Regions from separate parts of the Micromonospora sp. NPDC051141 genome, predicted to be linked through region 1. Evidence: riboswitches for the same ligand, from Rfam matches in the RefSeq annotation. Region 1 holds a riboswitch; the other holds the start of a gene.

Region 1 (3,395 bases):
GCGAATTCCGGTGGAGATCTGCGCCGCCCCGGCCGGGAGGATCGACCAGTGCCTAGCTGGGCGCTCCGTGGGCAGCTTTACCGATAATGCTGGTAAAGTCAACGATGCGCTTGAGGTTTCTCCTGGCCCCGTGATCAGATGGGCATGCCTAGCTGGGAGTACCTGCATGTCCACACCGCGCCGGTTCGAACCGCACTACCGCAGGATCATCGCCGATATCAGGCGGCGCATCGCCGATGGCGAGTGGCCACCCGGACACAAGCTGCCCTCCACCAAGGAGTTGGCTGACCTGTATGAGGTGGGCAGTCAGTCCACTGTGCGGCAGGCCATCACGATCCTGATCGAGACCGGAGAGTTGTACGGCCACCAGGGTCTGGGTGTGTTCGTGCCGGATGCTGCCGAGTGACGGGCTGACCGGCTACAGCGGATTGTCCGGCGTAACGGCCGAGGAGGGCGGAGCGCTCGGCGTGACCGGTTTCGTGGTCGGGTCCGGGTCGCGGCGCTTCCAGGCGCTGACCCCGAGCCGGCCGGTGTTGCCGAGGTCGATCGTCCCGTCCAGCGCCACCTCGTACGCCGGCCTGCCGGCCACCGACGCGACGTCGAGCTGGGCGCCCTCGGTGGCCACCACGGCCGGATCGGTGACCGTGTTACGCCAGAGCAGCGCGGCGCCGGCCCGTTCGCCGGGGCGCAGCACGAGCCGGGTGGGTGGGGCGTCGAAGCCGGAGGTGATCCCGGTCGCGCCCGGGATGATCCTGACCTTGATCGGGTCCCCGTCGGCGTCCCGCAGGCTGACCGCCGGGTAGCCGCGCAGCGCGTACGGCTGGGTTCCGCAGTTGACCAGGTCCAGGCCCATGGCCCGCAACCCCATCGCGGCGCTCACGCCCAGCTCGGTGATCCGGATGCCCTCCGGGGTGCAGGCCACCGAGGGGGACGGCGCGACCTCGGCCCCCGGCCGCTCCGGTGGCGTGGGCAGCGGGTCGACCGGTGCCGGCGTCCCGGCGCAGCCCGCCAGCAGCGCAACCCCGGCGAGCCCTCCGACAAGGCCGGCCGAACGTCGCATCCAGCGATCATGTCACCCCTGCGTCCGTCCTGCGGCCCGCCACCTCCCGGCGATCATGAGGTTGACGGCGGACGGCATCCGATTTGTCGCCGGCAACCTCATGATCGATCGAGGTCAGGGGCGGGAGGCGGGATCGGTGGGGCGGCCCACTGCGTGGGACCCCGGGTGGCGGCGCGGCGGACGGCGCATAGACTCGACGCCACAACTGCATACCTCATCCAGAGGGGCTGAGGGATACGGCCCGACGACGCCCCGGCAACCACCCGCACGCTCGACGTCGAGCGCCCTGCGGGCAGGTGCCAATTCCGTCCCCGCCGCACCCGGCGATGCGGGGAAAGATGAGAGGAATTTCCTCGACATGACGTCGACGCTCTCCGCCGTCCCCGGCATCGACACCTCCCGCAGCCCGGCCCGCGCCCTGGTCTGTCGCGCCTGTTCCGCGCGCTACCCGCTGGCCGCCCAGCACGCCTGCTACGAGTGTTTCGGCCCGCTGGAGGTCGACTACGACACCGCCGCCCTGGCCGCCGTCACCCGGGAGCAGATCGAGGCCGGCCCGAACAGCATCTGGCGCTACGCCGCCCTGCTCCCGGCCGGTCAGGACCCGGCCACCCGGGTCACCCTCGACCCGGGGCTGACCCCGCTGGTCGCCGCCGGCCACCTCGCCGCCGAGCTGGGCATCACCGCGCCGCTGTGGGTGAAGGACGACAGCGCCAACCCCACCCACTCGTTCAAGGACCGGGTGGTGTCGGTGGCGCTGACCGCCGCCCGGGCGCTCGGCTTCACCCGCTACGCCTGCGCGTCCACCGGCAACCTGGCCAACTCGGTCGCCGCGCACGCGGCCCGTGCCGGGGTGCCATCGGTGGTCTTCATCCCCAGTGACCTGGAGCAGGGCAAGGTGGTCACCACCGCCGTCTACGGCGGTGACCTGGTCGCCATCGACGGCTCGTACGACGACGTGAACCGGCTCTGCGGCGAACTGGTGGAGACCGACGAGTTCGAGGACACCGCGTTCGTCAACGTGAACGTGCGGCCCTTCTACGCCGAGGGCTCCAAGACGCTCGGCTACGAGGTGGCCGAGCAGCTCGGCTGGCGGATCCCGGCCCAGGTGGTGATCCCGATGGCCAGTGGCGAGCTGCTCACCAAGATCGACAAGGCGTTCACCGAGCTGGTGGAGATCGGCCTGGTCGAGGCGCCGGCCGGCGGCTGGAAGGTGTTCGGCGCGCAGTCCGCCGGCTGCAACCCGATCGCCACCGCGCTGCACGACGACCGCGACACCATCGTCCCGGTCAAGCCGACCGGCATCGCCAAGTCGCTCAACATCGGCGACCCGGCCGCCGGCGTCTACGCGCTGGAGGCGGTCCGCCGCACCGGTGGCTGGATGGAGTACGCCGACGACGACGAGATCCGCGCCGGGATCACGTTGCTGGCGCGTACCACCGGCGTGTTCGCCGAGACGGCGGGCGGCGTGACGGTGGCGGTGCTGCGCAAGCTGGTGGAGTCGGGCCGGCTGGACCCGGCCGCGGAGACGGTGATCTTCAACACCGGCGAGGGCCTCAAGACGCTTGACGCGGTGGCCGCCGCCTCCGGCCCCACGCACCGCATCAAGCCCAGCCTCCGCGCCGCCCGCGACGCCGGCCTCCTGGGCTGACCCCCACCCCGATCCCCCCACCCCACCCCACCCCACCCCCGCCGGCCCGCCGGCCCGCCGGCCCGCCGGCAGGTTGATCAAGGAGTTTGCGTCAGCGCGTGGGACTGACCCGACGCAAACTCCTTGGTCAACTCGCGAGCCGGGCGGGCGGGCGGCCGAGCGCGGCGGGTGGGGGGCCGAGCGTGGTGGCGGGTGGCCGAGCGTGGTGTGGTGGGGCTCGCCCGGGAGGGGGATCGCGGGCGACCAGGGGTGACGGGGGATGTGCGGCGCGTGTCGGAAAACTGTCACCGCAGGACTTGACGGCAGGAACCGGACGGCGCAAGATGCTCGGTGCGGGAGGGCATTCGCCGGAGACTTTTCTAAGTTTTGCGACCCAACGCCGGAGGCGTTGTGCGGACGTCCCTCCCGACCAACGTAGGACAGGGCCAGCGGAAAACCGCTGGCCCTGTCGCTTCTTCCGGGGCAGGCTCGCCGCCATGGGCCTGACCGTCACCCCGCTGGACGCGGCCGACCTGCCGACGCTCGACGCGGCGTACCGGATCGCGGAAGCGGCCCGCGCCGTCGACGAGCCGGACCTGCCGCCGACCTGCCGGCGGCGGTTCGAGGCGCTGCTCCGGCACCCGATGCCCGGCATCGACGGGCGGTGGCTCGTCGCCCGCCTCGACGGCGAGCCGGTCGGCTGGCTCC
Region 2 (3,395 bases), on a different contig from region 1:
CGGCCCAGGAGAAGCCGAGCGCCCGGGCGCCCTCCAACTGGGCGGTCTCCACGCTCAGAATGCCGGCCCGGAAGATCTCGCCGAGGTAGGCGGCGGCGATGAGCGACAGCGCCAGCACGCCCAGCGGGTAGGGGTTCGGGCCCCACACCTCCATGCCCAGCGGCGCGAGGCCGACGCCGATGAGCAGGATGGTGGCCGCGGCCGGCAGGCCGCGGAACACGTCGGTGTAGACCCGGGCCGGCCACCGCAACCATCGGGTACGCGAGATGCCGGCGACCGCCAGCAGCATGCCCAGCACCGAGCCGAGCAGGGCGGCGGAGGCGGCCAGGACCAGCGTGTTCGGCAGCCCGACGGTCAGCATCTCGGGCAGCGCCTCGCGCATCGACCCCCAGTCGAAGAACGTCTCCCAGAGGGTGCTCAGTGGATCCATGTCCGCTCCGTCCGTCCCGCTCGTGCCCGGTTACCGACTCAGGAGGCCGCCGACGGCGACGGCACGGCGACCGATCCGCTGCCGGGGGTGAAGTCGGCCGGGATCGGCCGCCCCGGGTAGTACCGCTCCTGGAGGCGGCTCCAGGTGCCGTCGGCGATCACCTGGTCGAGGCCCTTGTCCAGCGCCTCGCGCAGTCTGTCGTTGCCCTTCGCCACCGCGTACGCGGTCGGCGCGGGGCTGAGCTGCTTCGCCGCGACCTTGATCTTGCCGGCGCTGTCGGCCGCGGACTTGTCGCCGATCTCGGCGGGCGCGATCCAGGCGTCGGCGGTGCCGGCCTTGAGCTGGTTGACCGCGCCGTTGTAGTCGGGCACCCGCACCGGGTTCAGCTTCTCCCTGGTGGCGAAGTCGTCCTGCACGGTGCCCTGGACCACCACCACGCGCTTGCCGGCGAGCTGGTCGAAGCCGGTGATCGCGGAGCCGGCCGGCACGTCCAGGCCGAAGTAGCCGAAGTCGTAGCCGTTGCCGAAGTCGACGGTCTTCTTCCGCGCCTCGGTGACCGTGATCGAGGAGCTGCCCACGTCGAACTTGCGGTTGTTGACCTGGGCGAGCAGCGCGGAGAAGTCGGTGCCGACGAACTCCACCCGCAGGCCGACCTTCCCGGCGACGGCGCGCAGCAGGTCGTTGTCGAAGCCGGTGAACTCGCCGTCCTTGAGGAAGACGTTCGGCGGGGCGTCGGTGAGCGTGCCGGCCCGGATCACACCGGGTTGCCGCAGGCCGTACGGGTTGTCGGCCGCGTCGTCGGCCGACCCGCCGCAGGCGGTCAGCGCGGTGGCGGCGAGCACGGCGGCGGCGCCGAGCGCGGCGACGCGGGTCAGGGCGGTACGGATACGCACGATGTCTCTCCAGAGTGGACGAACACGCGGGACGCGTGCCGGTGCCGGCGCCGCCAGGCACGGCGGAGCCGGAAGGGTGGATCGGAAAGGGTGGAGCGGTCGCTCAGCGCGCGTCGCGACAGCGGTCGCTGCACACCCGCATCAGGTCGACGTGGCGACGCCTGACCAGCGCGGGGCCGGTCCGGATGGGGGGTGGTGCGAACATGGGTCTCCCTGGTCCGTCGGTGCTGACCTGGGTGCCAGGCCACGCTTGCGCCGACTGCGGCCGGCGCCTGGTCCTCACCCGGAGCACCCCACCGTGGCGGAGGGTTGCCGGCCAGCGAGCCGGGGCTTGACGCTGGCGCTCATGACCTGCCGAAAGGCTAGCAGCACCGGTGCGCCGGTCGTCCAGCCGTTATGACCACCCTCACGGCCGCGCCTTACCGGGCGGCTCCGGCCACCGGGACGCAGAATGGCCGGATGACCTCCCCGCGGGTGACCCTCGACGATCTCGGCGCCTGGCTGATCAAGGGCAACGCGGAGAAGACGGACCTGGCCGCCCGCTTCGCCGCCGACCCGACCGTGACCGGCTGGTGTGTGCGTCCCGGCTACCGGATCCGCCTGATGCGCGCCGGCCAGCCGGTGGTGTTCTGGGCCAGCGGCAGCCGGGGCCGACTCCCGTACGGCGTGTGGGGTCTGGGTCGGGTGGCCGGCGAGCCGCAGCCGGGGGAGCCGGGCGGGCCGTGGACGCTGCCGCTGGACCTGACCGTCCTCGACGAGCCGCTGCGGGTGCGTCGTGACGTGCTGCGCGCCGACCCCCGGCTGGCCGGCGCGGAGGTCTTCCGGCAGCCGCAGGCGGCGAACCCGTCCTACCTGACCGTGGCGCAGTTCGCGGCCGTGCGGGAGTGCCTGCCGGGCTAGGTGTTGCTATGCAACAAAGTGCATAGCATGATGGCCGGCATGTCGCTGGAGCACGCCATCCTCGTCTCGCTGTTGGAGCAACCCGCCTCCGGCTACGAGCTGGCCCGTCGCTTCGACCGCTCGATCGGGCGCTTCTGGACCGCCACGCACCAGCAGATCTACCGGGTCCTCAAGCAACTCGCCGAGGACGACCGGATCACCGGTGAGGAGATCGGTCAGGAGGGCTTGCCGGACAAGAAGCTCTGGTCGGTCACCCCGACCGGCCGGGCCGCGCTGGTCGGCTGGCTGCACGCTCCGGTGCGCCCGGAGGCGGTCCGGCACGAACTGGCCGTCAAGATCCGGGGCGCCGCGTTCGACGACGCGGCCGGGCGCGCGCTCCTGGTCGCCGAGGTCGAGCGCTACCGCGGCGACCACGAGACCGTCCTCGCCGGCTACCTGGCCGGCGAGCGCCGCGACTTCGGCTCCGCCGCACCCGACGCCCGGGCGGCGTTGCAGCACGTGGTGCTGCGCGGCGGCATCGCGTACGAGCGGATGGTGCTGACCTGGCTGGACGACGTCCTGGCCACCCTCCGCGACCTCGACCCGGAAAGGCCCCCCGCGTGAGCGACCCGCTGCTGTTCCATCCGCACCACTACGACCCCGCCGACCTCGACGAGACCTCGCGGCGGCTGCTGCGCGCCACCATCGACTGGTTCGAGACCCGGGGCAAGCGCGCCCTGGTCGACAGTTACCACGCCCGCGAGTGGTACGCCGACTTCCTCGACTTCGCCGCCCGGGAACGCCTCTTCGCCACGTTCCTCACCCCGTCCGCCGACGGCGGCGACGACGCCGACAAGCGCTGGGACACCGCCCGCAACGCCGCGCTCAGCGAGATCCTCGGCTTCTACGGGCTCGGCTACTGGTACACCTGGCAGGTCACCGTGCTCGGCCTCGGGCCGGTGTGGCAGAGCGGCAACGCCGCCGCCCGGGCCCGTGCCGCCGAGCTGCTCGACCAGGGGCACGTGATGGCGTTCGGCCTCTCCGAGCGTCCGCACGGCGCCGACATCTACGCCACCGACATGCTGCTCACCCCCGACGGCGCGGGTGGTTTCCGGGCCACCGGCGGCAAGTACTACATCGGCAACGGCAACGTCGCCGGGCTGGTCTCGGTCTTCGGCCGGCGCGCCGACGTC

The links. A riboswitch is a leader RNA that binds a small molecule or an ion and turns the genes downstream of it on or off. The one in region 1 is predicted to bind S-adenosylmethionine.
Region 2: linked by a shared signal. The riboswitch ahead of ACIA6B_RS18670 (ABC transporter substrate-binding protein) and the one ahead of thrC (threonine synthase) in region 1 are both predicted to bind S-adenosylmethionine.

The regions. Positions count from the first base shown of each region.
Region 1 covers NZ_JBITFD010000007.1:81,500-84,894, reverse strand. The annotation lists gene ACIA6B_RS15495 (winged helix-turn-helix domain-containing protein) at 167-406, shown strand; gene ACIA6B_RS15490 (DUF4232 domain-containing protein) at 419-1,060, opposite strand; SAM riboswitch class I at 1,272-1,405, shown strand; gene thrC (threonine synthase) at 1,419-2,708, shown strand; gene ACIA6B_RS15480 (GNAT family N-acetyltransferase) at 3,185-3,395, shown strand, end outside.
Region 2 covers NZ_JBITFD010000009.1:140,104-143,498, forward strand. The annotation lists gene ACIA6B_RS18665 (amino acid ABC transporter permease) at 1-430, opposite strand, end outside; gene ACIA6B_RS18670 (ABC transporter substrate-binding protein) at 469-1,323, opposite strand; SAM riboswitch class IV at 1,565-1,675, opposite strand; gene ACIA6B_RS18675 (hypothetical protein) at 1,783-2,223, shown strand; gene ACIA6B_RS18680 (PadR family transcriptional regulator) at 2,263-2,826, shown strand; gene ACIA6B_RS18685 (acyl-CoA dehydrogenase family protein) at 2,823-3,395, shown strand, end outside.